DNA from 3 places in the Metallumcola ferriviriculae genome. Region 2 is predicted to be linked to each of the others. Evidence: riboswitches for the same ligand, from Rfam matches in the RefSeq annotation. Region 2 holds a riboswitch; each other region holds the start of a gene.
The links. Region 2 has a riboswitch for cobalamin ahead of MFMK1_RS08125 (energy-coupling factor ABC transporter permease). Riboswitches for the same ligand answer to the same signal wherever they lie in the genome.

Region 1 (9,728 bases), 160 kb from region 2:
CCGCCTACTTCCGTGCTTACCCCGGCGGACATTTTAGTAACGCCCAGAGGTATTAAATGGTCTCGGTATTCCTGCCGTTCCCTGGTGGAAATGGTTATACCGGTGTAGGGAAGAAAGATGCGCAGGGCAAGCATAATTTGTACCAAGCTTTTATCATTGACCGGGAAGATATCTTGGAAAGTTCCCGCATGAGGACGGATGCGGGGCAGTGAGACACTTACTGCTACATCGGGATATTTATTTTGTAGGTAATCGGCATGGAGGCCGGTGAAAAAGGCTTCTTTACACCACTCATTTAATCCCAGCAGTGCCCCGATATTTACCGAGCGTATTTTTGCCCGGCATGCTCGTTCCGGAGCATCTAGTCTAAAGCTGTAGTTTCGTTTGGGTCCCGCCAGGTGTACCTTATCGTAGATACCTTCGTCGTACACTTCTTGATAGACGGTTAAACTATCCACACCGGCATCGATTACCTGGCTGTATTCCTGTTCTGTTAGAGGATAGATTTCGATGCCCACGGAGTGGAAATGTTTTTTTAATATCCCGGCAGCCTTTGCTATGTAGGAAACCGGTGATTGAGCTGGGGACTCTCCTGTTAAAAAGAGGATATGTCTTAATCCAGTAGCGGCAATGGCTTTGGCTTCCTGTTCTATTTCTTCCGCGGTGAGTTTTTTTCTTTTAATACGGTTGCCTACATTAAAACCACAGTAAGCACATTTATTGATACAATGGTTAGCAATGTACATGGGTGTAAATAGGAGAATTGCCTTGCCGAAATGCTGCAGGGAAAGCTTTTGTGCCTTCTCTGCCATGGATTCCAGGTGCTTCTCCGCCTGAGGAGAGAGTAGTGATAAAAAGTCATAGGCATTTATTTTATCCTTGGCGAGTATCCGCTCAATATCTGTTGTTGTGATACTACTGAAGAAAGAATTAAAATCAAAGTCCTTGTGTGCCAAATAATATTGATAAAAGCTCATTATTTGTCACCTTCGAAGAGAAAACCGGTTAGGGGAGAGGAGGCTTGGGCGTATCGAGTTTTTGCGCCCATCTTTGCGAGATAACCCATACGACCAGCTTTAACTGCTAAAGAAAAAGCTTGGGCCATCTTTACCGGGTCAGCAGAAGTGGCAATGGCAGTATTGACCAACACCGCTGAAGCACCCATTTCCATGGCCTCTGCTGCGTCTGACGGTTTGCCCAGCCCAGCATCGATAATAACCGGCACCTCAATTTCATCGATAAGAATGCGTATCAGTTCCTTGGTCTTTATGCCGCGATTGGTACCAATGGGTGCACCTAGCGGCATTACCGCTGCTGCACCCGCTTCTACCATTCTTTTTGCTGCCATTAAATCAGGACTCATGTAAGGCAGTACTTTAAACCCTTCTTTAGCGAGAATTTCCGTAGCTTTGATGGTTTCTTGGTTGTCAGGCAGCAGGTACTTATTATCGGAAATAACTTCGATTTTCACCCAATTTCCCGCCCCCAATGCCCTGGCTAAGCGGGCGATCCTTACCGCTTCATCGGCATCCCGAGCACCAGAAGTGTTGGGAAGGAGAATACATCCCTTGGGGATATATTCAAGAATATTGTCCTCATCAGCACCGATGTCCACTCTGCGCAGTGCCATGGTGACAATCTGGGTTTCACAGGCATTAATTACTTTAGGTATAATCTGCTTACTGGGAAATTTACCTGTGCCGATTAATAGACGGCTGTTTAATTCTACGCCCCCGATAGAAAGAGGGTCCATATGATCAACTCCTTTTTATAACAGTCAAAAAGCCTTAACTAAAAAAAGCGTTAACTTTGGGGAAGGCATCAACTCAATAAGGTTTATGCCCGAAATTGACCTAGCCTCCTCCTACAAAACTGATAATTTCTATTTTGTCTTCGGCATCAAGAATTACTTTCTCAAAGCGTTGTGCAGAGATAATTTCCTGGTTTACTTGTACTACAACCCGTTCCGCATTTATCTTGAGTTTTTTTAACAGGGCGGAGATAGTGGTACCTGACGGAATATTCATTTCCTTACCATTGACTATCATACTATACCTCCTTTGCTTAAAATGAGTTGCACCCTCCTGCGTCAGAGCAATATTTAATACAGGTTGTTAAAATGCGATAAAAAAAGAAAAAACCTGCTGTAGAAAAGCAGGTATAAAAGATTTCAAGCTTCCCTACGGTAGTACTAACTACATCAGGTTAAAGGGTTAGGAAATATTTCCTTCTCAGCCAAAGGGCACCCCCAGCGGTAGTATTTAATTTTATTAAATTATATCCTGAAAGTAAGGGGCTTGTAAAGAAAGTTAGTTAACTGGCAGGAAAATTTTAGTTTGTGTTGAATTTTCATTTAAAGTTTAATAAGACTTATTGGTGCCCGTCATGGGAGAATAGGGAAGTTCGGCCTAATATTTAGGTAAAGGACGCGGTCCCGCCGCTGTAGTAGGGTTACGAAAGCTCCGAAACCACTGGTTTTGCCGGGAAGGGGAGTGATTAGGCAGCCCTGAGTCAGAAGACCTGCCAATAAGTGAGATTTTAAGCCCCCGCGGAAAGGGGTGATGGAGTTTAGGATGATGGAAAAGTCCTTGGGAAACCAGGGGCTTTTTAATTTTTTTAAAACGAAGGGGGATTTATATGTTAACCAAAACCGTCACTCGTGTTGGTATTTTTGTAGCATTAAGTGTTGTAGGTGCGTTTTTAAAGGTTCCCAGCCCTACTGGAACCGTGGCATTTGATTCTGCGCCGGGGTATTTTGCCGCTGCAGCCTTCGGCGGTGCTGAAGCAGCACTGATTATATCCATCGGTCATCTAGTATCATCTGCTTTAGTGGGCTTCCCGTTGTCATTACCGATTCATTTCCTTATTGCCGTACAGATGGCGCTGTTTGCCTATCTTTTTGGGTTTTTAGTACGTAAAGTGAACGGTTATGCAGCGATAACTTTGACCACGCTGGCCAATGGAATCCTGGCGCCTCTTTCTTTGGTACCTATGAACGGGTGGCCTTTTTTCGTGGCCATGCTGCCCCCCCTGTTGGCAGCTTCCTTTGCGAATGTTTTGTTGGCGTACATTATTTATAAGTCCGTGCGGAAAGCTGGTATAGACGTTGCCGGATAATAAGCGGGTGCGTGATTTAACCCTGGTGGATTTGGGTCAGCAGACTTTGATAATAGGATGTGATTCTACCGGGGCTGTAGGCCCAAAATCCGGTGATCAGCTGCAGGTGAGCGGGGAACTGCTGGGAAGAATGATAGCTGTTGTTCCTATAATGGAAGTAATGGCCAGCGGTGCTTTACCTGTGGCTATTATAGACACGTTGAGCGTGGAGATGCATCCTACCGGGGAAAATATCCTTAATGGCATCAAGAAAAGTATTGAGGAAGCTGGGCTGCCGCTATCACTTATTAATGGCAGTACGGAAGAAAACTTTCCTACCAGTCAGACCGGTATGGGTGTAACGGTGGTGGGCGTTGCCGAGCGGAATGATTTGAGAATCGGTTCTTCAGTGGATGGGGATATAGTTTACTTAGTGGGTAAACCTTTGGTGGGTGCGGAAGTGCTTGATAAGCCGCGTCTTGTCGCCGGTATCAAGACCCTGCGTTATTTACTGGAAGTTACAGAAATACATGAAATCCTGCCGGTAGGTTCTAAAGGTGTTGATTATGAACTTAAACTGTTGGCGATAACCGCCGGATTATCTTTTGAATATCTTCTTGGCGCCGATAAGGTAGACATGCAAAAGTCTGCCGGCCCGGCAACATGTGTGCTTGCTACCGGAGAAAGGGAGGCTGAAAGGTATTTAAAGGAATTACATTTACCGGTAACCCCCATTGCAATACTTAAACCCGATATAACGTTTTAAATGAAAGGCCGTTATTGATTTGCGGCCTTTCATAATTGTTAAAGACTATTGGGAAATGGTATTATAATGGTAATTAATGATTTGTAAAATAAAATTCAAGTTTTAAGTGTTTTAGGAGGAGACTAATGCAATTTGACCGGGAAATTGACCTTAAAGGTGAAGAATGCCCAATGCCATTTGTGAGGAGTAAACTGGAACTTGAAGAGATGGAGCTGGGGCAGGTGCTGCGGGTAATTGTGGATTATTCGCCGGCAGTGGATAATGTGCCTAAGAGCCTAGAAATTCAGGGGGAAAAGGTGTTAAGTGTAAATAAGATCAATGATACTGATTGGGAGATTATAGTGAAGAAGACGTATGAACCTGGTAATTAATATGGGATTTTTTAATGTACGGGAAATTATGGGGTATGGATAATTTTCTATTAGATGCCGAGAGGCATGAAATGTTTTTGTTCAGAGGGGGTGTTGCGTATTTTACGGGGAGGAGCATGGATGGATAAACTTTACGTGATGTATGGGGATCAAGCCGAAGAAATGGCCGTTAAAATTATGTCTGCTCTAGATGTTCAGCAGGATATTGCCCAGCTTGGCAGGCAGAATCCCCTGATCGGTATCAAACCTAATCTGGTGGTTTCTCAACCGGCACACTGGGGTGCTACTACCTCGCCGGAGTTAGTACGGGGTGTAATAAAGTACTTACATGAATATGGCTACAAAAATATAATTATTTTGGAAAGTGCATGGGTGGGAGATAATACTGAGGACGCTTTTCGGGTTTGCGGCTACAAGGATATCAGCGAGGATTTTGGGGTGGAACTGATCGACCTGAAAAAAGATAAAGCCCAAGAACTTGACGTAGAGGGTATGAAAATAAATGTATGCGGTAAGGCTTTAGGAGTAGACTACCTTATTAATATGCCGGTGCTTAAAGCACACTGCCAGACAAAAATGACCTGTGCATTGAAAAACCTAAAAGGCTGCATCCCGGATAAAGAAAAGAGACGCTTTCACACCATGGGACTTCACCGACCTATTGCTGCATTGAATAAGGTTATAAAGACAAATTTGGTAGTGGTAGATGGCATTGTGGGCGACCTCACTTATGAAGGGGGTGGTAACCCGGTGCAGATGAACCGGGTAATTGCCGGTACGGACCCGGTGATGGTGGATACATATGCAGCGGAATTGATAGGCTACCAGGTTGATGACATTCCTTATATAGGTATGGCGGAAGAATTAGGTGTAGGTTCTGCGCAATTAGTTAGGGAAGATATTGATGAATTGAATTGCCTTGGTGATGCGCCGGCAGTAGGAGAAATTTTGGCCAGCCAAGAGGCGGACCGATTAGCTTACTGGGTTTTGGAGCAAAAGGCCTGCTCAGCTTGTTACAGCAGCTTAATTCACGCATTGCAGCGTCTTAAAGATAAAGGCAACCTGGAACAGTTAACAGAAAAGGTTTACGTCGGTCAGGGATTTAAGGGGAAGGAAAAGAGTGGTATCGGTGTGGGTACATGTACAGGAAAGTTGACTAAAAATGTGACCGGATGTCCGCCTACTGCTAAAAATATTGTTTCTTTTTTGGAAGCATATTTAATGGCAGGGAACCAAAGTTAGGTAAAAATATTTAAAGGATTTATTATTCTTATCAAGAATATGGGGCTAGTGGGAGGTGAATATCATTAGTTTAGACACGAAAGCAAAGGAATTTGCACAGGCAGTTAAGGAAACAGAAGAGTATTCCAACCTAAATGCGGCTCAAGCTCGAATTAAGCTGGACCCGGTGGCCCAGGAATTGATAAATGAACTGGAAGAAAGCCAGCGGCGCATCCAAGAGGGTCAAGCCCAAGGACAACAGGTGAATAGTGAGGTGCAGAGTTTCCAACTTCTGCAGCAGAAAGCTATGGCCAATGAGACGCTAAAGCGTTTTTTCCAGGCTCAACAGGATTTTAGTAAGGTGATGGAAGAAGCTAACCAGATCATCACCAACGAACTATTTGGTCAAATTAGTTCTTAATTTATTCAATAAAAAAACCGCGTCCCTTTAGTTAGGGCACGCGGTTTTTTTAAACCAAAAAATATAATTTTGGTAGGGCGGGCTATTTCTTTTTGAGGTTGCTGCGGATTGTATTAAGTTCTTCGTCAGAGATTTCTCCCCGAGCATATCTCTCTTCGGCAATTTCTATCGCGCCCATATGACCGGTCTTTTGCTGTACGCCGCCGGATTGGACAGCGGCCCGAACAGCCCAGTAGATGATCAATCCGATTATTAGCAAAGGTACTAACATATAGAAAATGCCTAATAAACCCGCACCGTAGCCCATACCGTAGCCACCCATCATATCAATCACTCCCCTTAGATTTTCTATTATAGTAATTAGTCTATCAACAACTTGTGATAAAAATGTGGAGTTTATTTGATTAAATTATGTAGTTTGCTCAAGTTAACTGCTTGAGTAAAGCATCTATTTGGTATACTATGGAAAAAAAGTTTGGTAGTAACGAGGTAATTATGGACCGAAGTAAGATTAAAAAATTTGCCTATAAGGCGAAAAGAAGAATATTGGCGCATACTGACCGGGGCATAGCTTTGCGATGGTATACCTACTTTACTGTGTGGTATTTCATAAGAACAAACGGTTATCTTCCCGGCAAGGTGGATTTTTTGCCTAGGCAAATTCCTGTGGAGGAATTTATTGCTGATTGTTCCCGACTAGAGGGCCTCTTCCCCAGGTTGTTTACCGGACAGAGGGAAGCACTGGCTTCATTTCCTCAAGCATTGCTGAGCGCACAAGGTTGTTTAATGGATCTGGCAGGGGAGTTAGAGGAAACTGATTGGAATAGTGTGGAAACAATCGGCTGGTTTTACCAGTTTTTTATGGCGGATAGGCAAAAAGAGCTGTTAGGTATCAATAAGGGCCCGGTTAAGAAAGCTGATTTACCCGTAGCCACTCAGCTATTTACTCCTGATTGGCTAGTAAGATATATGGTAGAAAATTCGGTAGGGCGGCTCTGGTTAGCGGGGAACCCCCGCCACCCATTGAGAAGCAAATGGCTTTACTTGATTGAACCGTTACAGGGCAGCCAAGGCTTCTTTTCAGAGGGCAGATTACTGCCGGAAAATATTAGAATACTTGATCCTGCCTGTGGCTGTGGACATATTCTGGTATATGCTTTTGACGTACTTTATGACATTTACCTTGCTGATGGTTATGCTGCTGAAAATATTCCCCGATTAATCCTAAAAAATAATCTATCCGGCATGGACATTGATGAGCATGCCGTATCGCTGGCGAGTTTTGCCCTGTCAATCAAGGCAGCTGAAAAAAAGGCCCGGAATTTGGAGGAAGAATTAAAGCCCGATGTATATGCTTTTCAAGAACCTGGTGGGCTAGGTGATGAAGATATCCGAAAATTTTCGGGTGCCGGCGGGGACGGGCCGCTGCAAAAGGTAAAGGATTTATTGGATGTGTTTAGTAATGCTAAAGGGTACGGGTCTATGCTCGATGTGGCTCAGATGGATATTCCCTTTCTCGTCCGGCGGTTGGCGGTAACGGATCCTGTCGTGGCAAGTAAATTTGCGCCTTTGGTGAAGCAGGCTGAAATATTGGCAAGTCAATACCATGCTGTAATTACCAATCCCCCCTACCTGAACCGTAAAGCGATGGATAAAGACATGAAACAGTTTGTCAGCACAAATTGGTATGATGTCCAGGCAGATCTGTTTGCAGTGTTTATGAAAAAATGTTGTCTGATGACTGTTGCAGGCGGTTATACGGCTATGATGGCACCTTTCGTATGGATGTTCATCAAATCTTATGAAAAACTTCGTCGCTTCTTAATTGATGAACATAACATTAGCAGTTTGGTCCAATTGGAGTATTCGGCATTTGAAGAGGCCACTGTCCCAATTTGTGCTTTCGTTATTCATAATCAACCGGGCCATACCCAAGGGACCTATATCAGATTGGCAGACTTTAAAGGTGCGCCGCTTCAGCAGGTGAAAACTTTAGCAGCGACCAAAAATTCTGCAGTGTCCTATCGTTATACAGCTGACACCAGCAAATTTAAAAAAATCCCCGGCTGCCCCATTGCCTACTGGGTGTCGGACAAAATTGGGGCAGTTTTTAAGACGGCGCCGCCCCTGGAGCAGACAGTGCCCCCCCGACAGGGTTTGGCTACCGGTGATAACGATACTTTTTTGCGTTATTGGTGGGAAGTAAGCCGGGACGAAATTGCCTTTGGCTGTCGTGACAGCCAAGATGCAAGGGACAGTGAAAAAGAATGGTTTCCTTATAATAAAGGCGGCTCATATCGCAAATGGTACGGCAACAATTATCACGTCATTAACTGGCATAATAACGGTCAAGAACTAAAAGAGTCACCCCGATCGGTAATTCGTAATGAGGCCTTTTATTTTCAACCGGGAATTACCTGGTCTTTTGTCAGCTCAGCTAGGTTTGCTGCCCGGGCATCGGATACTGGTTTCCTCTTTGATGTGGGCGGTTCGTCAGTTTTTCCAGGGGTGGAGGATGCATATTATCTCTTGGCATTTTTAAATTCCACGGTTGCGGCTGAATTTCTGCAAATTCTCAATCCAACCCTTAATTTTCAAGTTGGTAACATTGCAAAGCTGCCATTAATAGTGAGCACGAACAAAAGAAAGAAAGAAAGAATCAACCAGCTGGTACGTGATAATATAGCAATAGTTAAAGTGGACTGGGATTCTATGGAGGTGTCTTGGGACTTTCAAGGGCATCCGTTGATAATTGCAGGAGATAAAGAGACCGCCATTGAAGAGAAATACCATGACCGGGTAAAGCATATCATTAACCAGTTAAATCGTCTGAGGCAAAATGAACAGGAGCTTAATGAATTGTTTCTAGATATTTACCGTATACCGGGGCGAATGCGGCATGAAATTGCGAAACAAGAAATTTGCTTGGCTGCGCCGGATAAATTAAAAGAGGTTAAGTCATTATGCTCCTATGCAGTGGGCTGTATTTTAGGACGGTTCGCATTGCCGGCGCGAAATAGCTATAATGCGGCGGATTTTTCCGTGACTGACGGGCAGGTCTCGCTAATGGGTAAGACGAATGGTCTCACTGATATGATGGCAGGGTTCGATGTTTTTCTGTCAGCTGTTTTCGGTAGAAGCACTTTGAATAGGAATCTTGACTTTATTGGCAGGACATTAGGAATTGATGAGGGGGAAAGTTCCAGGCAGCGAATTCGGCGATATTTTGTAAAAGAATTTTACCCTGAGCACTTTTCACTTTATCGAAAGCGTCCGATTTATCATTTATCCCGCGACAGAAATGATGCGGTGCTGACCTACCGGGGAGGAAAAATAAGGAACTAAGCTAAAAAGGCTCTTCATGTTATTATAAATAAATGAGAGACAGAAAATAAATGGAATAAAGAAAAAAATTTCCGAAAGAGGCAGGAAATGGCGTGACAATGGAGAATGATATGGTAATAAAAGGGAACATATGTACGGAAAGTAAATTTTGAACAGGAGGTAATTAGATGCTTAACAAGGTAATTCTCATCGGCAGACTAACTCGGGACCCGGAATTGAGGTATACCCAAAGCGGAGTGGCATTGGCAACGTTTACTTTAGCGGTGGACCGCCCCTTTACCAGCAATAGCGGGGAACGTGAGGCAGATTTTATTCGTGTGGTCACCTGGAGAAAGCTTGCTGAGGTATGTGCAAATAACCTTGGTAAAGGACGATTGGTTGCAGTAGAAGGAAGAATTCAGGTACGTTCTTATCAAGACCAGGAAGGTCAGAATAAGATTATGACTGAGGTTGTAGGTGAAAATGTACGTTTCTTGGATTGGCCTAAAGATGGCCAACAGAACCAGCA
Region 2 (9,728 bases):
TGCTGCGCCAGAGCTATCGTACAACTATTGAAATTATGAATTTAGCTAATAGAGTGATTGAAGCCGGAACTCAAGGCAGGGCCGTGTTGGCTGAACCGGTAGTACGCCATGGCCAAAAGCCTACAATACAGCGCTATGATGCTGAAGATGACTTAGTAAATGAGCTGGCTGTCAAAATCACGGAGTTAAAAAGGGAAAACTACAGTTCCATTGCGCTGATTGTCAAAACGATGGATGAGTGTGAAAGAATTAAAAATTTATTGACTGAGCAAGGCTTTGACAATATCACCCTGCTGACAGGGGATGACGAATCCTATGCAGGAGGACTGGTGCTGGTTCCAGCTTATTTGGCCAAAGGGCTGGAGTTTGATGCGGTGGTGGTAGCAGCCTTAAATGAACGGTTTGAGAATAATGACTTCAATGCCAAGCTTTTATATGTCGCCATGACCCGAGCCATGCACAGGTTAGACGTGTATTATCTGGCAGGAACCATGCCTTTACTAGAAGAGAGCGGTGTTATATAAATTGCTAGAACTGACAGGAGAGCGGGTAATACCCAAGTTGATGAAACCAACCAACGGCATGCTGTTGAAGCACATTGCCCGCTATTATTTCGCTATTCCTTATGCCCGGGGCAGGGTGCTGGACATTGCCTGCGGCGCCGGTTACGGCAGCCAGATGATAGCCAAAGCCTGCAAAAAGGAAGTGAGCCATGTAGTAGGGGTAGATATAGATGAAGATACGATCCAGTATGCTAAAAAGACTTACAATCACCCGCGCATCACCTTTAAAACAGGTGACGCCATTGACCCGCACTTGCCGCAAAAACTTGGCCGGTTTGATACCATTTTTAGCTTTGAGACCATTGAACATTTGACCGATGATGCGCAGTTTTTGAATAACATATTTGATATGCTTTCTCCCGGCGGCATATTGGTGCTGTCTACCCCCTTTGGCCGAGGGCGGGGAAAGGAATGTGCAGAACCGTTTCATGTACACCAGTACACTGTAAAGGAATTTGAAGGGCTTTTTACCGCTTACAAGACGGTAGATATTTATTACCAGCGAGGGGTTACCTTCGAACCGCCCCGCAAGGGAATAAAATATCCGCTGGGAGTAGCGGTTTGCACTAAGTAGGATCATTACACTTTGTTAGCAGGTGACGCATGATTCCTAGCGAGAAATTTTTGGAAAAAAGAGGGGGCACTGCCTTGAATAATAAAGCATCAGCTACCAAACAGTACTCCACTGAAAACACTATCTGGAGCAGAACCTTTATTTTAATACTGGGTATTGCTCTGCTGGGTATGATGGGCGGGTCATTGCTGGGGCCGGTGCTGCCTGCCTTGGTTAGTCCATTTGGAATCATTGATGAACAGGTGGGAATGGTACTCGCTGTCTACACTGCTTCTACGGCTCTTTCAATGTCTTTTGTTGGTCCGTTAATAGACAAGTTGGGCCGCAAACAGGTGGTTCCGCCTTAATAATAAACGGCCTGGCAGGGTCGCTAGGGGGATTTGCACCAAACTTTACCGTAATGTTGATCCTCAGGGCAATTCAGGGTGTGGGGATTGCCGGGTTGCTGCCGGTAGCAATGACCTTAATCGGTGATTTTTTCAAAGGGGCACAGAAGGTCAAGGCTATGGGATATATGAGCAGCACAATGGCCCTCGGTGCAGTAGTTGCCCCCATGATAGGCGGGGGTCTTGCCATGCTGAGCTGGCGTTTTTCCTTTTTATTCTATGCTGTAAGCATTCCGCTGGCAGTATCGATTGCTTTGGCTTCCTTCCAGTGAGACCAACAAGGATGTGGTTTGAGTTTGTTTTTCTTTGGAGCCGGCCTGGGGTTGATCATGCCATTAATCAACACCATGGGTACAGATGCTGTACACCGTGAATATATCGGTGCCGCCACTTCTCTGTATAACTCCTTTACTTTTGTGGGCCAGTCCTCATCACCGCTGCTGCTGGGTTTGGTATTCAAATGGTTCGGGTTAGGTGCCGCTTTTTGGACAGCAGGGACAGCTGCGCTGCTGGGTGCGGCAGGTATAATGGTTTTTAAAAAGAGGTAAGGTATCTGGTATTGCAGTCGACGGGTTAAGAGAATAGACCTAATGAACCCTTGTAGATAATTATGGCAATCAGTATGCGAGGGACAATTTTGTGGCTGACGACGGAACAGATTTTAGCTACGAACTAACTAATGGCACATCATTTGTAACTCTAACAAATGGCGCAACCAGCGCTTACTTAGAAATAGCAGATCCGTCACATGCGGCTGCTGCGGGTATTTATACCTTGACCATAACACGGAATAGTGACGGAGTTAAATGGACCAAAGACATAACTGTCACTGACTAATTTTTAGCCAAAGAAGACCAACGGATTTTACGATTTGTTTAGTTGACAGCTTTTTTTAAAAAAGTTATAATTGTAATTAACAAAATACATTCGGGCAAGGTTGTCCGAATAAATGTATGGGCAAAGACGTCCTTGTAAAGTGCGTGGCACTTAACGAGGGCGTATTTTATTTTGGTCCAATTAAGGAGAATGTTCGGAAGGTCACCAAAGAACATGTATTTTAAAAGGGAGGTAGTTTATAAAGGCGAACAGATTTGTTACAAATGGTTAAGGTAATAATCTAAAACTGTGAGGTACAACGGTGTACTTTGTGATTATAAGAGGGCGACGGTGCTTTTCCTTTACTGGATTGAGTGCTGTTTTTTTTGTAGTTAAAGAGAGTATAGATAAACAAAAATAGTTTTTAAGGAGAAGGATTTCTTATGTTAAAAATAGATACTGGTGATACTGCGTGGCTGCTTGTGTCAACAGCGTTTGTTTTCTTAATGATCATGCCGGGCCTGGCGCTGTTTTATGGAGGTTTAGTACGTAAGAAAAATGTATTAAGTACAATTATGTATAGCTTTGCAGCCCTGATACTTATTTCTGTGGAGTGGGTTCTTGTAGGCTATTCCCTTTCCTTTGGTCCTGATAAATTTGGTCTTATCGGTGACCTGTCCTGGATTGGCTTAAGTGGTATAGGGGGGAGTCCAAATCCCGATTATGCTGCAACTATCCCCGCTTTAGTATTCGTGGCATTTCAAATGATGTTTGCAATTATTACACCTGCAATTATTTCTGGCTCTATTGCCGAAAGGATGCGTTTTAATGCATTTGCCTTGTTTATTTTATTTTGGGCAGTGGTTGCTTACAATCCAGTTGCTCATTGGGTATGGGGTGTGGGCGGCTGGATAAGAGAACTTGGCGCTCTTGATTTTGCCGGTGGTACTGTTGTTCATATTTTGTCCGGTGTTTCCGCTTTGGTTGCTGCTTTAGTTCTTGGTAAAAGAAAAAGGGTAGGTAAAGAGCAGTTTGTCCCGCACAATATACCTATGGTAGTGATAGGTACAGGACTTTTATGGTTTGGATGGTTTGGCTTTAATGCCGGAAGTGCTCTTTCCGCAAATGGTTTGGCGGCATATGCTTTTATCAATACCAATACCGCAGCAGCTGCGGGCGCATTGGCATGGCTACTTGTTGAATGGAGTCATTACGGCAAACCTACAAGTGTGGGGGCAGCCAGCGGCGCTGTTGCAGGCTTGGTTGCCATAACTCCTGCGGCGGGTTTTGTCACGCCGCTGGCATCCATTATAATTGGCTTGATTGGTGGAGCTCTCTGCTATAATTCTGTCGCATTATTGAAGGCTAAACTAGGCTACGATGATGCCCTTGACGCATTTGGTATCCACGGTATCGGGGGAACCTGGGGCGCGGTTGCCACCGGATTGTTTGCAACTACGACAATTAACGAAGCAGGTGCAAACGGTCTGTTTTATGGTGACGGATCTTTATTGACTAAGCAGTTGATAGCGGTAGCCGCAACCTATGCTATGGCCGCCGTATCAACCTTTCTTATATTAAAATTGGTATCGCTTATTGTTCCACTTAGAGCTAGTCAGGAAGAAGAAGAGGCCGGGCTGGATCAGTCATTGCACGGCGAAGAAGGCTACAGGGACTATTCTTTGGGGGTAACAGATCCCTCCTATTCCAGCAAATATAATCAGCTAAAAGTACCAGAGCAAGAAGGTTATTCTAGCACATCTTAATTGGCTCCATCCCCAATGGTAACCACCGCGGGAGGGCTTGCAGTACAGACACCTAGTGGTATAATTATGGTAATAGTAGCAGGATGCTTTCAAAACTCATGAATGGAAACATAGCGCTGCAAGTATTTCCATGGAGGTAATCAAATGAAAAAGGTTGAGTGCATTATCAGGCCGGCAAAATTTGAAGAAGTAAAAGATGAATTGGCACAATATAACATCAAAGGGATGACCGTTACCAATGTTATCGGCTGTGGTCTTCAACAGGGTAAAACAGAAGTTTATCGCGGCAGTTCATACACTATTAACCTGTTACCTAAAGTTAAAATTGAGATGGTTGTGAGAGACCAAGAGGTGGAGCAGATTGTTGAGATTATTAAAAAGCAGTCTTATACTGGCGAAATCGGGGACGGTAAGATATTCATATATCCGGTGGAACAGGCCATTCGTATCCGCACTGGTGAATCCGCTGAAGATGCCCTTTAAAATATACAAGAGGTGTAATGTGCTTAATCCCATTACACCTCTTTCTTCAATCTTTTGATAGATAGCTGAATCTGAGTAATGTGGGCCGAATGAAAAATTTGATTCCACGGAAGAACTTGTTTCCTATCAAAAAAAAATATCCTATGGGAAAGAGGAATTTTATCAAAGAGTGAGAATAGTACAAAATAACTAATAATTTAATATTGTTGCTAACAGGTGTCAAAGAGACTTAAAAGGGAAGTCCGTACCTTATTTAAAGGGAACGGCACGGTCCCCGCCACTGTAAATGGGTAGCCTACTGCAAATGCCACTGGACTTTGTATAGTCCGGGAAGGCGCAGTGTGGCTTTGATCCATAGTCAGGAGACCTGCCTGTTACAAACGTATCGTAATCCTACGGGTGATAGGGATGGCTATGTATTTTTGCCTAAAACCCCTTGGCTTGCTGCAAGGGGTTTTCCTTATTATTCAATTACTTTGAAAGGAGGACACTAATATGCATTTGCCGGAGATGTCGCTGCCAGTTCAATGGGCTGCCGGTTGGTTTGGCTTGTCTTTACCGGCGGTTTTGGTAGGGATGAAGCGACTGAAAAAAAGAGCAAAGGAGGATAAATTGGTTAAACCTTTAGTGGGTTTAATGGCAGCAACCGTATTTATAATATCTCTTTTTCCCATTCCACTGCCTTATGGAACCAGCTCTCATGCTATCGGGACGCCTTTGGCTGCCATTATTGTAGGACCATGGATGGCAACATTATTAAGCGTTATTGCTCTTTTTCTGCAAGCGGTTTTCTTTGCCCATGGTGGGTTGACCACTCTTGGCGCTAATGTCTTTTCTATGGGTATAGTCGGTTCCTTTGTATCATATGGTTTGTTTAAATCATTACGAAAAATGCAACTGCCCCTAGTATTGGCAGTAGGAATTTCGGCGTTTGTTGGAGATTTGGCAGTATATTTGGTAACATCTTTGCAATTGGCTTTGGCATTACACGATACAAAACCTCTTTGGGATGTTTGGGTGAAGTTTTTATTAATCTTTATGCCCACCCAATTACCACTGGCTCTGGTGGAAGGCATCTTTACCGGTGGAGTATTTGGTTATTTAAAACAAATCAGGCCGGATATACTGTTAAGAATTGGTTTGAATTTCAAACAAGCGGGTGATGGTAATGAGACCCTATAAGTATTTAGTGCTATGGCTGTCGCTGCTGTTTTCCGTATTTCTTATTGCTGCTTTGATAATAGCGCCAAGGGGCAGCAGTGGTACCGATGATATGGCTGCAAATTTCGCTGTCCAGTTAGGTGCATCGGCAGGGAAGCCCATTCTGGCAATCGGTGGTGCAGGTGAACTTTTTATTTTTACTTTTGGCGGGTTTGTTTCTGGTTTCCTGATCTATCACTACTGGCATAAGGCGTTTGGTAGGAGGGAGCAGGATTGAAACATAAGCTCTATTTTAATGATACCTGGGCATATCGGGATTCCGTGGTTCGTTATGTTGACCCGCGAATCAAATTAGTAACGGCTACGGCTGGGATATTATTTTTGTTTGGCGCAGGCATTTACGGCTCTCTGGCCATATTAACTACGGTATTTGCAGGGGTAATACTTCTTGGGTATCCAATACGTTTTTTTATGGCCCGGCTAGGTTTACCTTTGGTGATTGCTATTTTCTTTATGTTGACTAAAGCGATAATGGTGGGCCAAACTCCCTTGGTTAGTTGGTCTTTAGGTGGCATCAAAGCTTCTATTTTTATAGAAGGTGTGCATGAGGGATTAGTATTGGCCCTTCGCATTATTTCAGGGGTTTCGCTGATCACAATTTTCAGTATTGTCACATCAATGGCCGAATTTATTTCCGCTGCCAGCTGGTTTCATGTACCGGCAGTACTGCTGGAAACACTGGTTTTATGTTATCGTTACATATTTATTCTCTTACTGGAGGCGGCACGTCTACATAATGCTCAGCAGTTACGTCTGGGTCATGATACCTGGAGGCATTCTTTTGTTAACACTATAAAGCTGGGGGCATTGGTGCTGGTTAGAGCATTGGATAAAGCGGAAATTTCTGCCCAAGCTATGCAGTTAAGGGGTTATGAGGATAGTTTTCCCCTGGATACTTTTGAAAGGAGACGGAAATGATTTGGCGCTAATAGATATTAATAAACTTTCCTATAAATATGCCGGCAGCATCAGCGCATTGGAATCAGTAAATCTAACTGTATGGCCGGGTGAATTTTTAGCGGTACTTGGCCGTAACGGGTCAGGTAAAACCACCCTTTTTAAGCTGCTTACAGGGATTTTAGATATTCAAGAAGGGGAAATAAAAATGGGCGATACGCCGTTGGATGATATATCAAAGCGGGAATTGCACAGGCGCATCGGTTTTGTTTTCCAAGACCCCAATGATCAGTTACTGGCTCCCACCGTGGCCCAGGACGTAGCTTTTGGTCCGGCAAATATGGGTTTGCCTAAGGATGAAATTTTTCGTCGGGTACAGCAAAGCCTGGCGGTGGTTGGGCTGGAAGGTTTTGAACATCGCCCCATTCATATGCTGAGCTTCGGCCAAAAGAAAAGAGTGGCAGTGGCTGGGGTGTTGGCTATGGAGCCGGAAATACTTATTTTGGATGAGCCCACAGCAGGGCTGGACCCGGTTGCTGTCAGCGATCTGATGAAATTAGTGCTTCGTCTTAACCAGGAACGAGGTTTGACGGTTATTTTCTCAACCCACGATGTGGAACTGGTGCCGGTATATGCTCATCGAGTACTTATTCTGGAGCGAGGCACTATGGTATTGGAGGGCAATCCCGAGACAGTTTTTAATAACAGAGAGGCGTTACGGCAGGCAGGGTTGAGGCTGCCGCGAATTGGCCATCTGTTTGAGGTAATAGAAAAACATCATGGTTGGCGTTTTCACGATGATATCCCTCTTACTATCGGGCAAGCCTGGCGTACCCTGCTTTATACAGGAACCAAGCCTCAAAAGCGCCGCTGGCGTAAAGGTTATACTACCGGTTCCTGTGCCGCCGCTGCGGCCAAAGGGGCGACTGCGCTGCTTCTAACCAAAGAAAATTTAGATAAAATTTCTATTTATACTCCTTCAGGTGTAATGCTAAACCTGGGTGTTCACGACTGCATTGTTGGTAACCATACCGCCAGTTGCAGCGTGATCAAAGATGCGGGCGATGACCCGGATATCACTGACGGTATTAAGGTTTTTGCCCAGGCAAGTTTGGCCGAGGCCCCCGGGATAACCATTACTACCGGGGAAGGGGTAGGTACAGTGACGAAACCCGGATTGGCAGTGGCTGTGGGGGAACCTGCCATAAACCCGGTGCCTCGCCGGATGATTGAAGAGGCTGTACGGTCAGTAATAACCGCTGATCAAGGTATAAACATAAAAGTCTGGGTGCCGGGAGGCGAACAGGTTGCTGCGAGAACTCTTAACCCCCAATTGGGCATCAAGGGCGGAATTTCCCTTCTGGGAACTACCGGAATTGTTGAGCCCATGTCTGAGGAAGCCTTTAAAAACTCACTGGTACCGCAAATTAAGGTGGCCTTAGCCCAAGGGGAGGATACTATAGTACTTACTCCGGGCCGAATAGGACAAAAGCACGCCCATGCATTGGGTATCCCTGAGCAGGCCGTGGTTCAAATGAGTAATTTTGTCGGGTATATGCTGGACCAAAGTGTGGTTTCGGGGGTTAGAAGAATAGTATTGTGCGGACATTTAGGGAAATTGGCAAAGGTGGCCGCAGGGATTTTCCATACCCACAGTAAAATGGCAGATGCCAGATTAGAGGCGATAATTGTTGAGGCGGCTCTATCAGGGGTGCGGCAGGAGGTTCTGGAGACTTTAGCCCAATGCGTTACCGCTGAGGCGGCTATTCCTGTATTAAAGGAGCATGATTTAGCCCCTGTTCTTTATAAGCTAGCGGGCAGGATATCTGCCAGGGCGCAGCAAAGAATTCACGGGAAGTTGGAAGTTGGAAGCATACTGCTTTCATTAAAAGGTGAAGTAGTGGGTTTTGATGCCAACGCGTTGGCCATAGGGAGGAGTAAACAATGGTATTCCCAATTACCGTAGTGGGCATCGGGCCGGGACATAAAGACTACCTGCTTCCGGCCGCGGTTAAAGCGGTGCAACGATCAGATTATCTTATGGGGGGGCCAAGGGCCCTGGCGCTGTTTTCCCACTTAAAGAAACCTCAGCATGTGATTGACGGAGACCTTCAGGGAACCATCAATAAACTAAAAGGGCTGAGAGAGGATTATAAAGTAGCAGTTTTAGTGAGCGGTGATCCTGGTTTTTACAGTATGCTGAACTATGTAAAGCGCCATTTTACAGAAGAAGAGATTAAGGTAATACCGGGAGTAAGTTCCATGCAGCTGGCTTTTGCCAGGATAGGCCGTACCTGGCAGGATGCGGTGTTCTATAGTGTTCATGGGCGCCCGTTAACAGGGCTGGCGGAAATTATCAGGCCAGACCGGGTGGTGGCCGTACTAACGGATAAGCATCATAACCCCGGGGTCATTGCTCGTTTTCTTCAAGGGAAAGTGCCGGGTGATCCTCTAGTATATGTATGCGACAATTTATGCACGGAAATGGAAAGCATTAGTATCAATTATCTTTCTCAGGTAGAAACGGAGGCAACAAATAGCGTGATGGTGATTTGTTATGAATGAAAAAAAAGCGGTACCCGGGATTCCTGACCATGAGTTTATGCGCGGTGAAGTGCCGATGACTAAAGAAGAAATTCGTGTAATATCCCTGGCTAAGCTGGCACTGGAACGTCATCATGTTCTTTATGATATCGGGGCGGGTACCGGGTCTGTCACTGTTGAAGCTGCTCTCCTTATGCCGGAGGGTAAAGTGTTTGCCATAGAAGAAAAAGAATCTGCGGGGGAACTCATTCAGCGAAACGCAGCGCAATACTCCTTGGAAAACGTCCAGTTGGTGCCGGGAAAGGCACCGGGCTGTCTTGAAGGATTACCTGCCCCCGATCGGGTTTTTATCGGCGGCAGCGGCGGTCAGTTGCAAACTATCATCGAAACTCTTGCAGAACTTCTGCCGGAAGGAGGCCGCATTGTGATCAATGCGGTTACGCTGGAAACCACGTATCAGGCTGTTAATCTCATGGAG
Region 3 (9,728 bases), 1.3 Mb from region 2:
GGGTCGACGCTCCAAGCAAGATATCTGTATCTCTTATATTGATGATATAGCAAATCCTAGACTTGTGGAAAAGGTGAAAAGCAAGCTCACTGAGATCGATATTGACGGCTTACCCATGGCAGAAAAATCGGTGGAGGAATTGATAACGCCCGGAAGTTTTTGGAATCCGTTTCCCCGGGTAAGATATACCGAAAGGCCTGATGTGGCTGCCCAACATTTGCTGGAGGGACATGTCCTAATTATTGTTGATACCTCGCCCAGTGTAATTATATTACCGGCTACTTTTTTTCATCATGTGCAGCATGCGGAGGAATTTCGTGAAGCCCCACCTGTAGGTGCATATTTACGTTGGGTGCGCTTTATCGGCATGATTGGCAGTGTGTTTATCGCCCCATTATGGCTGCTGTTCTCTCTGGAACCGTCCCTGCTCCCGGAAAGCTTAAAATTTATTGGGCCCACCGATGTCGGAAAAGTGGGCTTGATGTGGCAATTTTTGTTTGCCCAGTTGGGTATTGATTTGATGCGCATGGCAGCAGTGCATACACCTTCAGCCTTGGCTACTGCTTTGGGCCTTATTGCCGCAGTTTTGATAGGGCAAGTAGCCATTGACATCGGCCTATTTGCTCCCGAAGTGATACTATATATGGCGGTAGCAGCTATCGGTTCTTTTGCCACTCCCAGTTATGAGATGAGTATGGCTAACAGATTGGTACGCGTTGCTCTGCTGGTGGGTACAGGTCTGCTGCGGCTGCCGGGATTCGCCGGTGTTACTGTGTTATATTTTATGATCTTAGCCCTAACTAAATCATTTGGCGTGCCATATTTATGGCCGTTGATACCTTTTAACTACAAAGCGTTTAAATCGATTATTATCCGTTCTCCGGTACCAATCCAAAACCTCAGACCGTCGATATTAAAGCCCATAGACCCTGATCGCCAGCCGGCGGTGGCTATGAAGCCAAAAGATGACCCGGACGAAAAAGAATAGCACTGCCCGGTTGGTCATTTCAACCGGGTTTCTTAATGCATAGAAAATTGTGGATAATTAGTTTGAATATAAGAAGATTTTCTTTTTAGCAGGATTTGCAGAACATTTGGATGAATAAAATAAAGGTTTGATGCTTGATAAGGAAGAAGAATAAAAATTGGAGTCGGAAATAAGCTACAAAAAGGATAAGTGTAGAAAAAGGAAACTACTTTTTTCAAATAATTAAACAAAGAAATCTTTTATCAAGGGAGGATATGAATGAAAAAAACAATTCAAATGCTTCAAGAGTTTTCAATTCCTTTAATTGCGGGCGTATTCGCAGCACTTATTTGGGCAAACATTTCTCCTCACAGCTATCATGAATTGATGGAAACGGAATTAATCTTTGGTGCCAATTTTCATTTTCTAGTTAACGATATTTTTATGGTATTTTTCTTTGCGATAGCCGGTGTGGAGATAACCCAGAGCTTGATGCCAGGCGGGGACCTTAACCCGCTCAAAAAGGCAATTAACCCTCTTTTAGCCACTATTGGCGGGGTTGTCGGTCCTGTAGCGGTGTACTTAGGGTTAAACGCAGTTTTTGGCTCACCCGAGCTGGTCAGAGGGTGGGGTATTCCCACCGCAACCGATATTGCCTTGGCGTGGTTGGTGGCTCGTTTTGTATTCGGCGCAGCGCATCCTGCCGTAAAGTTTCTCTTATTACTGGCAATTGCCGATGATGCCATTGGATTAGTTATCATAGCCGTTTTCTACCCCGATCCTTTGCAGCCCGCCGAACCTATTTGGCTGTTGTTGGTGCTGGCGGCAGTGATCGTTGCCTTCGCACTGAGGAAATTTAATGTGCGTAATTATTGGCCATATTTATTGGTAGCAGGATTGCTCAGCTGGACCGGACTTCATAATACTCATTTGCACCCGGCACTGGCTTTGGTATTTATTGTACCGTTTTTACCCCATCCTGTTACTGCGCGCGGGCATCTGTTTGAAGCAGAAGAGGAAGAGGAAGAGCATTCCACCCTGGCGCGGTTTGAACATGAATGGAAGGTTATTGTGGATTTTGGGCTATTTTTCTTTGGCCTTTCCAATGCGGGTGTACAGCTGTCCGGCATCGGTGCCGCCACATGGTTGGTTTTTGTGGGCCTGCTGCTAGGTAAAACGGTGGGTATAGTTACTCTGGCCAACTTGGGCAAGCTGGTAGGTTTTCCTTTGCCTGAGGGTATGGGACAGAAAGAACTGTTTACCGCAGCCTTGGTAGCGGCGCTTGGTCTAACGGTAGCATTATTTGTGGCCGGGGCGGCATTTGTTGACCCGTCCATCCAAGGCGCTGCCAAGATGGGCGCTTTATTCAGCGGTTTTGTGGCCATCCTGGCGTTGGCGGTTGGAAAGATGCTGGGTATCAGAAAGATAAACGAGGAAGCAACCCCTGTAGTTGAGGAACATTGATAAAAAATAAGGACTTGGGGTGAAAACCCCAAGTCCTTATGTGTGTGGAAATTTCAAGGTAAGCGTCGATTTAGTTTCTCTTTTTTTTCAGAACTTTGCGAAAACTGTTGCTGAAATGCTATAAATAAGGTAAAATAAAGAAAATAAATATTGTTACCTGTTGTGGGAAAGCGGTGCAAATCCGCTACAGCCCCCGCTACTGTAAGCACGGACGAAACCTGTATCAAGCCACTGGGAAACCGGGAAGGCACAGGGACTAGGGTGAAGTGCAAGTCAGGAGATCACTGCCGGTGACGAGAATTCAACAACCTTCGGTGGGAAGGAAATGGGGATACTATTCCGTTTTACCTAAACCCGGCCGTGGCCGGGTTTTTTTATATTTAATGGAAGTTTCTCCCCGTAAAACCGAAGTACAACTGGGAGGGAAGAAAGTGAAAAGAAGAAAGTTTTTTGTCTTGTTGTTGGTAGTTGTGATGGTGCTGAACATGACCGGCATGGCGTTAGCCGGGGTAACCGTAGATATTATTTCCCCTGCAGACGGCGGGGTATTTGCTGCGGGACAGGAAGTTACCATAAATGCTGACGTTTATGACAGCGTCTATGGTCAGGTTTATTCCGGTATTACTTGGTTATACCTTGGCGAAGATAACAACCAATTGGACACGTATACAGGTGGACCTCAATTAGATATTACTTTGATGTCCCCGCAATCATTTAAGCAGGACCAAGTAATAAAGGCTGTATATCAAGATGTTTACGAAGCAGAAATAAATATAACGACCTATGCTGATTGGGTGGACCTTGCTATCGGAAGGTCACTGGGCTATTTAACAGACCTGCAGCAGTCAGACGGGTCATTCGCTTACAGCGGCTGGGACGGTTCACTTGGCGTGGATGACCAGGTGGCCTACGCATTGGCGGCATCCGGGGTTGATCTGGTAAATTTGTCAAATGGCGGCGATACCTATTTAGATTATCTGGCCGGATTTGATTTTAGCGACACGCAGAAGTTAATTACAGCGATTAATATTTTAAATGCTTTAGGAATGGATGCTTCGGACTTTAATGGTCAAAACTTAGCAGCTGACTTGAAAGGGAGACAGCAAAGCAGCGGCGAATTTGACGGGGCTAAATCAACGGCAGATAATGCTCAGGCAGTGATAGCTGTTGTCGAGGCAGGAGAAGCTGTGACATATCCCCAGGCGGCAGAAAGTTATTTTAAAAATTTAGACCGTGACGGAGGACTATGGACGGCTAGTTACACGGGTTATGATGGTAATGAGGTAGTTTACCAGGATATAGATACTAGTGCGATGATATTGAGAGCTTTCAATGCATTAAGTGTAGATTCCGGGGACACGATCGCCCAGGAAACAATAGCCGCGTTTAATGGAAAACAGGACGACAGCGGTGCTATTGCAGATATGTACGGTGCAAACTATGATTCCACCGCCCAGGTAGTACTGACCTTATCCAAACTGGGCATAAACCCCACGATGGGCATTTGGCAAAAAGCTGAGGGGAATTTAGTTACGGCACTGTTAAAGAATCAAAACCCAGCAACCGGGGCCTTTAAGTCGATGGGGGTAGAAGCCTATACCACGTGGGATACCCTGTTGGCTTTGGCCAATGTAGATAAGGTAGGGCCGGTTATGACCCAGGCAGAAAGTTATTTAACAGACCTGCAGCAGTCAGACGGGTCATTCGCTTACAGCGGCTGGGACGGTTCACTTGGCGTGGATGACCAGGTGGCCTACGCATTGGCGGCATCCGGGGTTGATCTGGTAAATTTGTCAAATGGCGGCGATACCTATTTAGATTATCTGGCCGGATTTGATTTTAGCGACACGCAGAAGTTAATTACAGCGATTAATATTTTAAATGCTTTAGGAATGGATGCTTCGGACTTTAATGGTCAAAACTTAGCAGCTGACTTGAAAGGGAGACAGCAAAGCAGCGGCGAATTTGACGGGGCTAAATCAACGGCAGATAATGCTCAGGCAGTGATAGCTGTTGTCGAGGCAGGAGAAGCTGTGACATATCCCCAGGCGGCAGAAAGTTATTTTAAAAATTTAGACCGTGACGGAGGACTATGGACGGCTAGTTACACGGGTTATGATGGTAATGAGGTAGTTTACCAGGATATAGATACTAGTGCGATGATATTGAGAGCTTTCAATGCATTAAGTGTAGATTCCGGGGACACGATCGCCCAGGAAACAATAGCCGCGTTTAATGGAAAACAGGACGACAGCGGTGCTATTGCAGATATGTACGGTGCAAACTATGATTCCACCGCCCAGGTAGTACTGACCTTATCCAAACTGGGCATAAACCCCACGATGGGCATTTGGCAAAAAGCTGAGGGGAATTTAGTTACGGCACTGTTAAAGAATCAAAACCCAGCAACCGGGGCCTTTAAGTCGATGGGGGTAGAAGCCTATACCACGTGGGATACCCTGTTGGCTTTAGCAAGCTTTACCGAGGAATATCCGACTCAGGTCCATTATGGCAGGGTTATGCCGGCATTATCAGGCATAATTACTAATTCCCCGGACGACCCTGAGCCTCCGTCCAACTCAGACGACAACACAATTAGCGTAAACATCGAAGTTCAGGACATTTCGCCAGTAGTTGAGGACCAGCTGCAGCTTCCGGCAGGATCCACGGTTATGGATGCGTTAATGGGATTAGGGCTTGATGTGGAGACGGGGTTTGGCGGTAGCTATGTTTCCTCCATCGAAGGAGTCGAGGAAACCATCTCAGGGACAGGCGGTTGGAAGTATTCTGTCAATGGCTATGTACCGGCGAACGTCGGTGCCGGCTCTTGGACCATTGAGGATGAAGATGAAATAATTTGGTTTTTTGCAGAAAACAGCACTGACGATAACCCGGGCCGCCAATTTGATGATATTATTCAACCGGAAATATCTGAACAACTACAAGAGGTACGGGAGGCGATCCGCCAGGAAGCCAAGGAAAAATTGGCCCAGTTAGTCGGAAAACCGGGCAGCGCCTTGGTACTAGGTGAGAGTGACGCCATGACCCAAGACGAAATCGAATACTGGCAGCAGTTATTAGAAGATAATGAGGTAGATGTTGACGGGATGGTGGAAACTGATGAAGATACAATTATTAGTGATGACAACGAAGAGGTGAACTTGGCGCTTCCCGCCGGGGCCTTGGCGGAAAGGACTTCCCTTACGGTTCGGGAACAGGCAAACTTTGACGACGAAGATAGTGTAAACCGCTTAACCAGTGTTTATAATTTTGGCCCAGATGGGACCGTCTTTAAAAAGCCGGTACAGCTTCGGCTTAAGACGGTGTTTGACGGTAACAATGCCCGCCAGGTGCGCCTGGCTTGGTATGACGAAGAAAATAACAAATGGCAGCCGGTTCCTACTGTGGTGGATGTAGCCAACGGTGAAGTTACAGGACTTGTAAATCACTTCACTAAGTTTGCAGTGATTAAGGAAAAGAGTGGGCGGTTTGAGGATTTTAGCCAGGAGAAATATCCATGGGCATACGAAGCAGTAGAGGAGTTAGCCGCCAAGGGTGTGCTTAACGGCGTGGGAGAAGGGTTATTTGCACCTAATAAGGCGGTGACCAGAGCAGAGTTTATCAAAATGTTGGTTGGCGCCCTAGAGATAGAGACCGATGAAACGGCAGATATTGTCTTCGAGGATGTAGAGGCGGGAAGCTGGTATGCTCCTTTTGTTGGGGCGGCATTCCGACAGGAACTGGTTACCGGATACGAAGATAATTCCTTTAAGCCCAATGCGGTCCTTAACCGGCAGGAGATGACTGCCATGGTGGTGCGAGCCGTTGAGCTAAGTGTAGATGAAACGGTTACTGCGGATGCATTGGAGTTTGCCGACAAGACAAAGGTTCAGACTTGGGCGGCGCCAGCGGTAAATGCCGCAGTGGATACAGGTTTGGTAAACGGTGTAGGAAATGGCCGATTTGCCCCGCTGGGCACTGCCACCCGCGCCCAGGCAGCGGTGATTATCTGGCGGGCAGTTAACAACATAGAGTAATAACTGGAGGGAAACCCTTGAGAAAAGTTATCTTAGCGGTAAGCCTGATACTTGTTCTAGCGGTGTCAGGCTGCGCCGCCAACCCTGACAACATGGATGCGGGCAATCCGCAGAAAGCGGAAGTGACCTTGTGGGTAACTGAGGATTTTGGCAGCGAAGTGCTTTTTCAAGAAAAAGTGCCGCTGGAAGAAGATGATACAGTCCTTGATGTACTCGCACGTCATGTAGATGTGGAAACAGAATATGGTGGTGGCTTTGTCAACGCTATTAATGGTCTACAGTCCGCATATAGCAATGTTGGCGGTGCCGGCCGTCGTAAAAATGACTGGTTTTTTTGGTTAAACGGCATTCAGAGTAATGTTGGCGGTGCTTCTTATTATCCTAAGCCCGGTGACAATATCTGGTGGGATTATCATGACTGGCAGCATCTTACCTACATGCCGGCAGTGATCGGGGCTTATCCCAAACCTTTTACCTCCGGATTTGGCGAAGAGGAAGCTGATATGCCCTGGCTTATTATGCATAATGGCGATACCAAAGTTTTGGCTCTAAAACTGGCTGGTTATTTTGGAAACCAGGGGGCAAAGGTAGATTTAGTTCCAGTGGATGACAGTCATATTTTAGACAGGGAACGCCCTACTCTGGTAATGGGTACATGGTCGCAATTAGCATTGCTGCCGTCCATGAATGATCTGGTTAAAAATTTGGATCGAACTGGTATGTTTGTGAAGCCCGTGCCTGACGGTTTGGTGGCAATGGGACTGGATCGTACGGAAAGAAAGGTCTATGGTTCCGGCAGCGCGGCAATTATTGCCACAGGCACGGGACAGGGGGATCAGACCCCGTTGTGGATGGTGATAGGCGTTGACCAGGAAGGATTGGAACGTGCTGTTCGATTGATGACTGAAGAACCGGAACGCCTGAAATTTCGGACAGGACTAATAGTGACTGCTGATAAATTGTTGCCGGTGCCGATAGGTGAATAGATCGAGGTGATTCATTTAATGGAAGGGAAAGGGAAAGGGCTATTGACTAAACTTAATCCTGCTACTTTATTATGCCTGATATTGGCACAAGTGGCATTGGTTCTTTCCCTGGACCATCCACTCTTGCTGCTAGCTTTTCTTGCAGCCACCGCTGCCTTTCTGGTAATTAATGGTGGGCTGCAGTCGCTGTTAGGTTATGGCAGGATGGCCGCCTTTATGATGGTTATGATTGTAATAATCAATTCCTTGGTAAACAGGAGCGGTTCTACGGTGCTGTGGCGGGCGCCCCGCTGGCCGATTATCGAGGGGTTTAGAGTGACATTGGAAGCAGTGGCTTTTGGCGGAGTGATGGCACTGCGAATTGCAGCTGTTATTTTGCTGTTTGCTCTTTTTAACCTACTGGTGGGTCCTGATCGCCTAATGGTACTGCTTTCTAGGATTATGCCAAAATCGGGACTGACATTAGCATTGACGGTACGGTTGATACCAAGCTTTAAGGGAGAGATGGAGGAAATCATCAGAGTGCAGCAGCTCCGCGGTGTCAATCTAGAGCAGGGAGGGTTAATAGAGAAGATTCGCATACGGCTGCCACTGCTAAAGGTGTTAGTTCTATCGTCATTGGAGAACAGTTTAGATGCCGCTGAGGCCCTGCGTGCCAGGGGTTACGGGCAGGGTAGGCGCAGCTCCTATAATCCGGATAGTTTCGGGGCTTTGGATATGATAGCGAGCTTTTACTTATTAGTGCTCATAATAGCAACGTTTGTATTTGGATCTATCGTGCGCATGTCCTATTTTCCCCGGATGAGCAATATTGGCTTAAAAGGACAACAGTTGTACCTATTTACCTGGATGCTAATTTTGATTATTTTACCTGTTTTGTTGGATTGGGGGTGGAAGCGATGGCGGTATGCGAAGTAAAAAAAATAACTTACACCTACCCCACGGGGGAAACTGCCCTCAAGGACTGCGATTTTTCACTCGAGCGGGGTGAGACGGCACTGCTTGCCGGGCCGTCTGGGAGCGGTAAATCAACTTTGCTGCGCCTGCTTGCCGGCTTGGCACCGGAATTTTACGGCGGTACCTTGGCGGGGAAATATTTGTATATGGGCCAGGACATGCGGAACTTAGCAGGGCCGGAACTGGCTCGGGAAATAGGAATTGTCTTTCAAGACCCGGAAAAACAGCTGCTAATGACCGGCCTAGAGCGGGAACTGGTTTTTGGTATGGAAAATATCGGCTGCTCGCCTGCGGAAATGGGAAATCGCCTGGATGAAATAATGGGTTATTTTGATTTGTCTCCTTTATTAAATATTCCGCTGCAGCAGCTTTCCGGCGGCCAGAAACAAAAAGTAGTCCTGGCCGCTGTCATGGCTGTCCGTCCTAAGCTTTTGTTACTTGATGAACCGACCTCGCAGTTGGACCCACAGGCTGCCGCTGAATTCATGTCTTTGGTACGGCGGCTAAGCAAACAACAGGGAGTGACTGTGGTAATTGCGGAACAGCGTTTGGAGCGGGTGCTGCCTTTTGTAGAGCGAGTTGTTCATTTCCATGATGGCTGCCCACGCTTTGATGGAGGGGTGCAGCAGTTTTTACATTGGGCCGTGCAGCATGATGTTCTTATCCCGGATTTTTATAAGTATTTTGCCACCATCAACAGAGGCAGGGTCCCCATGGACCCCGCTCGGGTAAAGTTAGACATCAGCCAACGTCTGCCAAAAAGTTTCACCAGTCAAAAGGGCTTCATTAGTGCAGATGAAGAAGACTTACTGGTTCGGGCTAAAAGTTTGGCTGCAGGTTATGTCAAAGAAGAGCCCGTCATTAAGGAAATAAAGCTTGGGCTGTCTGCCGGTGAGTTTGTATCGGTGCTTGGCGCGAACGGAGCGGGAAAAAGCACCCTGCTTAAAACCATGTGTGGATTTATGCCCCATTATCAAGGTACTCTTTCTGTCTGCGGTGTGCCGGTGGAAAACGGGTGTGCCGGGGCATTGGTGGGAAGTGTCGGCTATTTATCCCAGAATCCCAATGATTATCTCTTTCGGGATACTGTCACAGAGGAGCTTTTATTTACCCTGACTAACATGAAGCTCCCCGACAATGGCCAAGTGGAGCGCACTCTGAGGCAGTTGGGGTTATGGGAGGTTCGTCATCGCTATCCACGGGATTTGAGTGGCGGCCAGCGGCAGCGGGTAGCACTGGCGTCGGTATTAGTTAGTGAACCGCGATTGTTGCTCTTAGATGAACCTACTCGTGGGTTAGATATGGCGCTGAAGCAAG

Region 1: linked by a shared signal. The riboswitch ahead of MFMK1_RS07210 (ECF transporter S component) and the one ahead of MFMK1_RS08125 (energy-coupling factor ABC transporter permease) in region 2 are both predicted to bind cobalamin.
Region 3: linked by a shared signal. The riboswitch ahead of MFMK1_RS14530 (S-layer homology domain-containing protein) and the one ahead of MFMK1_RS08125 (energy-coupling factor ABC transporter permease) in region 2 are both predicted to bind cobalamin.

What each region holds. Positions count from the first base shown of each region.
Region 1 covers NZ_CP121694.1:1,445,100-1,454,827, forward strand. Annotated here, with positions in the region: gene thiH (2-iminoacetate synthase ThiH) at 1-977, opposite strand, end outside; gene MFMK1_RS07200 (thiazole synthase) at 977-1,753, opposite strand; gene thiS (sulfur carrier protein ThiS) at 1,854-2,048, opposite strand; TPP riboswitch at 2,161-2,260, opposite strand; cobalamin riboswitch at 2,358-2,542, shown strand; gene MFMK1_RS07210 (ECF transporter S component) at 2,638-3,117, shown strand; gene MFMK1_RS07215 (AIR synthase related protein) at 3,107-3,862, shown strand; gene MFMK1_RS07220 (sulfurtransferase TusA family protein) at 3,988-4,233, shown strand; gene MFMK1_RS07225 (DUF362 domain-containing protein) at 4,354-5,475, shown strand; gene MFMK1_RS07230 (YlbF/YmcA family competence regulator) at 5,531-5,875, shown strand; gene MFMK1_RS07235 (SHOCT domain-containing protein) at 5,958-6,200, opposite strand; gene pglX (BREX-1 system adenine-specific DNA-methyltransferase PglX) at 6,371-9,220, shown strand; gene MFMK1_RS07245 (single-stranded DNA-binding protein) at 9,388-9,728, shown strand, end outside.
Region 2 covers NZ_CP121694.1:1,606,249-1,615,976, forward strand. Annotated here, with positions in the region: gene helD (RNA polymerase recycling motor HelD) at 1-524, shown strand, start outside; gene MFMK1_RS08090 (class I SAM-dependent methyltransferase) at 526-1,137, shown strand; gene MFMK1_RS08095 (MFS transporter) at 1,212-1,484, shown strand; gene MFMK1_RS08100 (MFS transporter) at 1,538-1,795, shown strand; gene MFMK1_RS08105 (MFS transporter) at 1,820-2,071, shown strand; gene MFMK1_RS08110 (hypothetical protein) at 2,163-2,360, shown strand; gene MFMK1_RS08115 (ammonium transporter) at 2,783-4,105, shown strand; gene MFMK1_RS08120 (P-II family nitrogen regulator) at 4,250-4,588, shown strand; cobalamin riboswitch at 4,786-4,977, shown strand; gene MFMK1_RS08125 (energy-coupling factor ABC transporter permease) at 5,084-5,770, shown strand; gene MFMK1_RS08130 (hypothetical protein) at 5,757-6,026, shown strand; gene cbiQ (cobalt ECF transporter T component CbiQ) at 6,023-6,727, shown strand; gene cbiD (cobalt-precorrin-5B (C(1))-methyltransferase CbiD) at 6,729-8,672, shown strand; gene cbiE (precorrin-6y C5,15-methyltransferase (decarboxylating) subunit CbiE) at 8,651-9,271, shown strand; gene cbiT (precorrin-6Y C5,15-methyltransferase (decarboxylating) subunit CbiT) at 9,264-9,728, shown strand, end outside.
Region 3 covers NZ_CP121694.1:2,948,069-2,957,796, reverse strand. Annotated here, with positions in the region: gene MFMK1_RS14540 (spore germination protein) at 1-988, shown strand, start outside; gene MFMK1_RS14535 (Na+/H+ antiporter NhaA) at 1,247-2,431, shown strand; cobalamin riboswitch at 2,572-2,737, shown strand; gene MFMK1_RS14530 (S-layer homology domain-containing protein) at 2,863-6,468, shown strand; gene MFMK1_RS14525 (DUF4430 domain-containing protein) at 6,486-7,454, shown strand; gene MFMK1_RS14520 (energy-coupling factor transporter transmembrane component T) at 7,473-8,372, shown strand; gene MFMK1_RS14515 (ABC transporter ATP-binding protein) at 8,354-9,728, shown strand, end outside.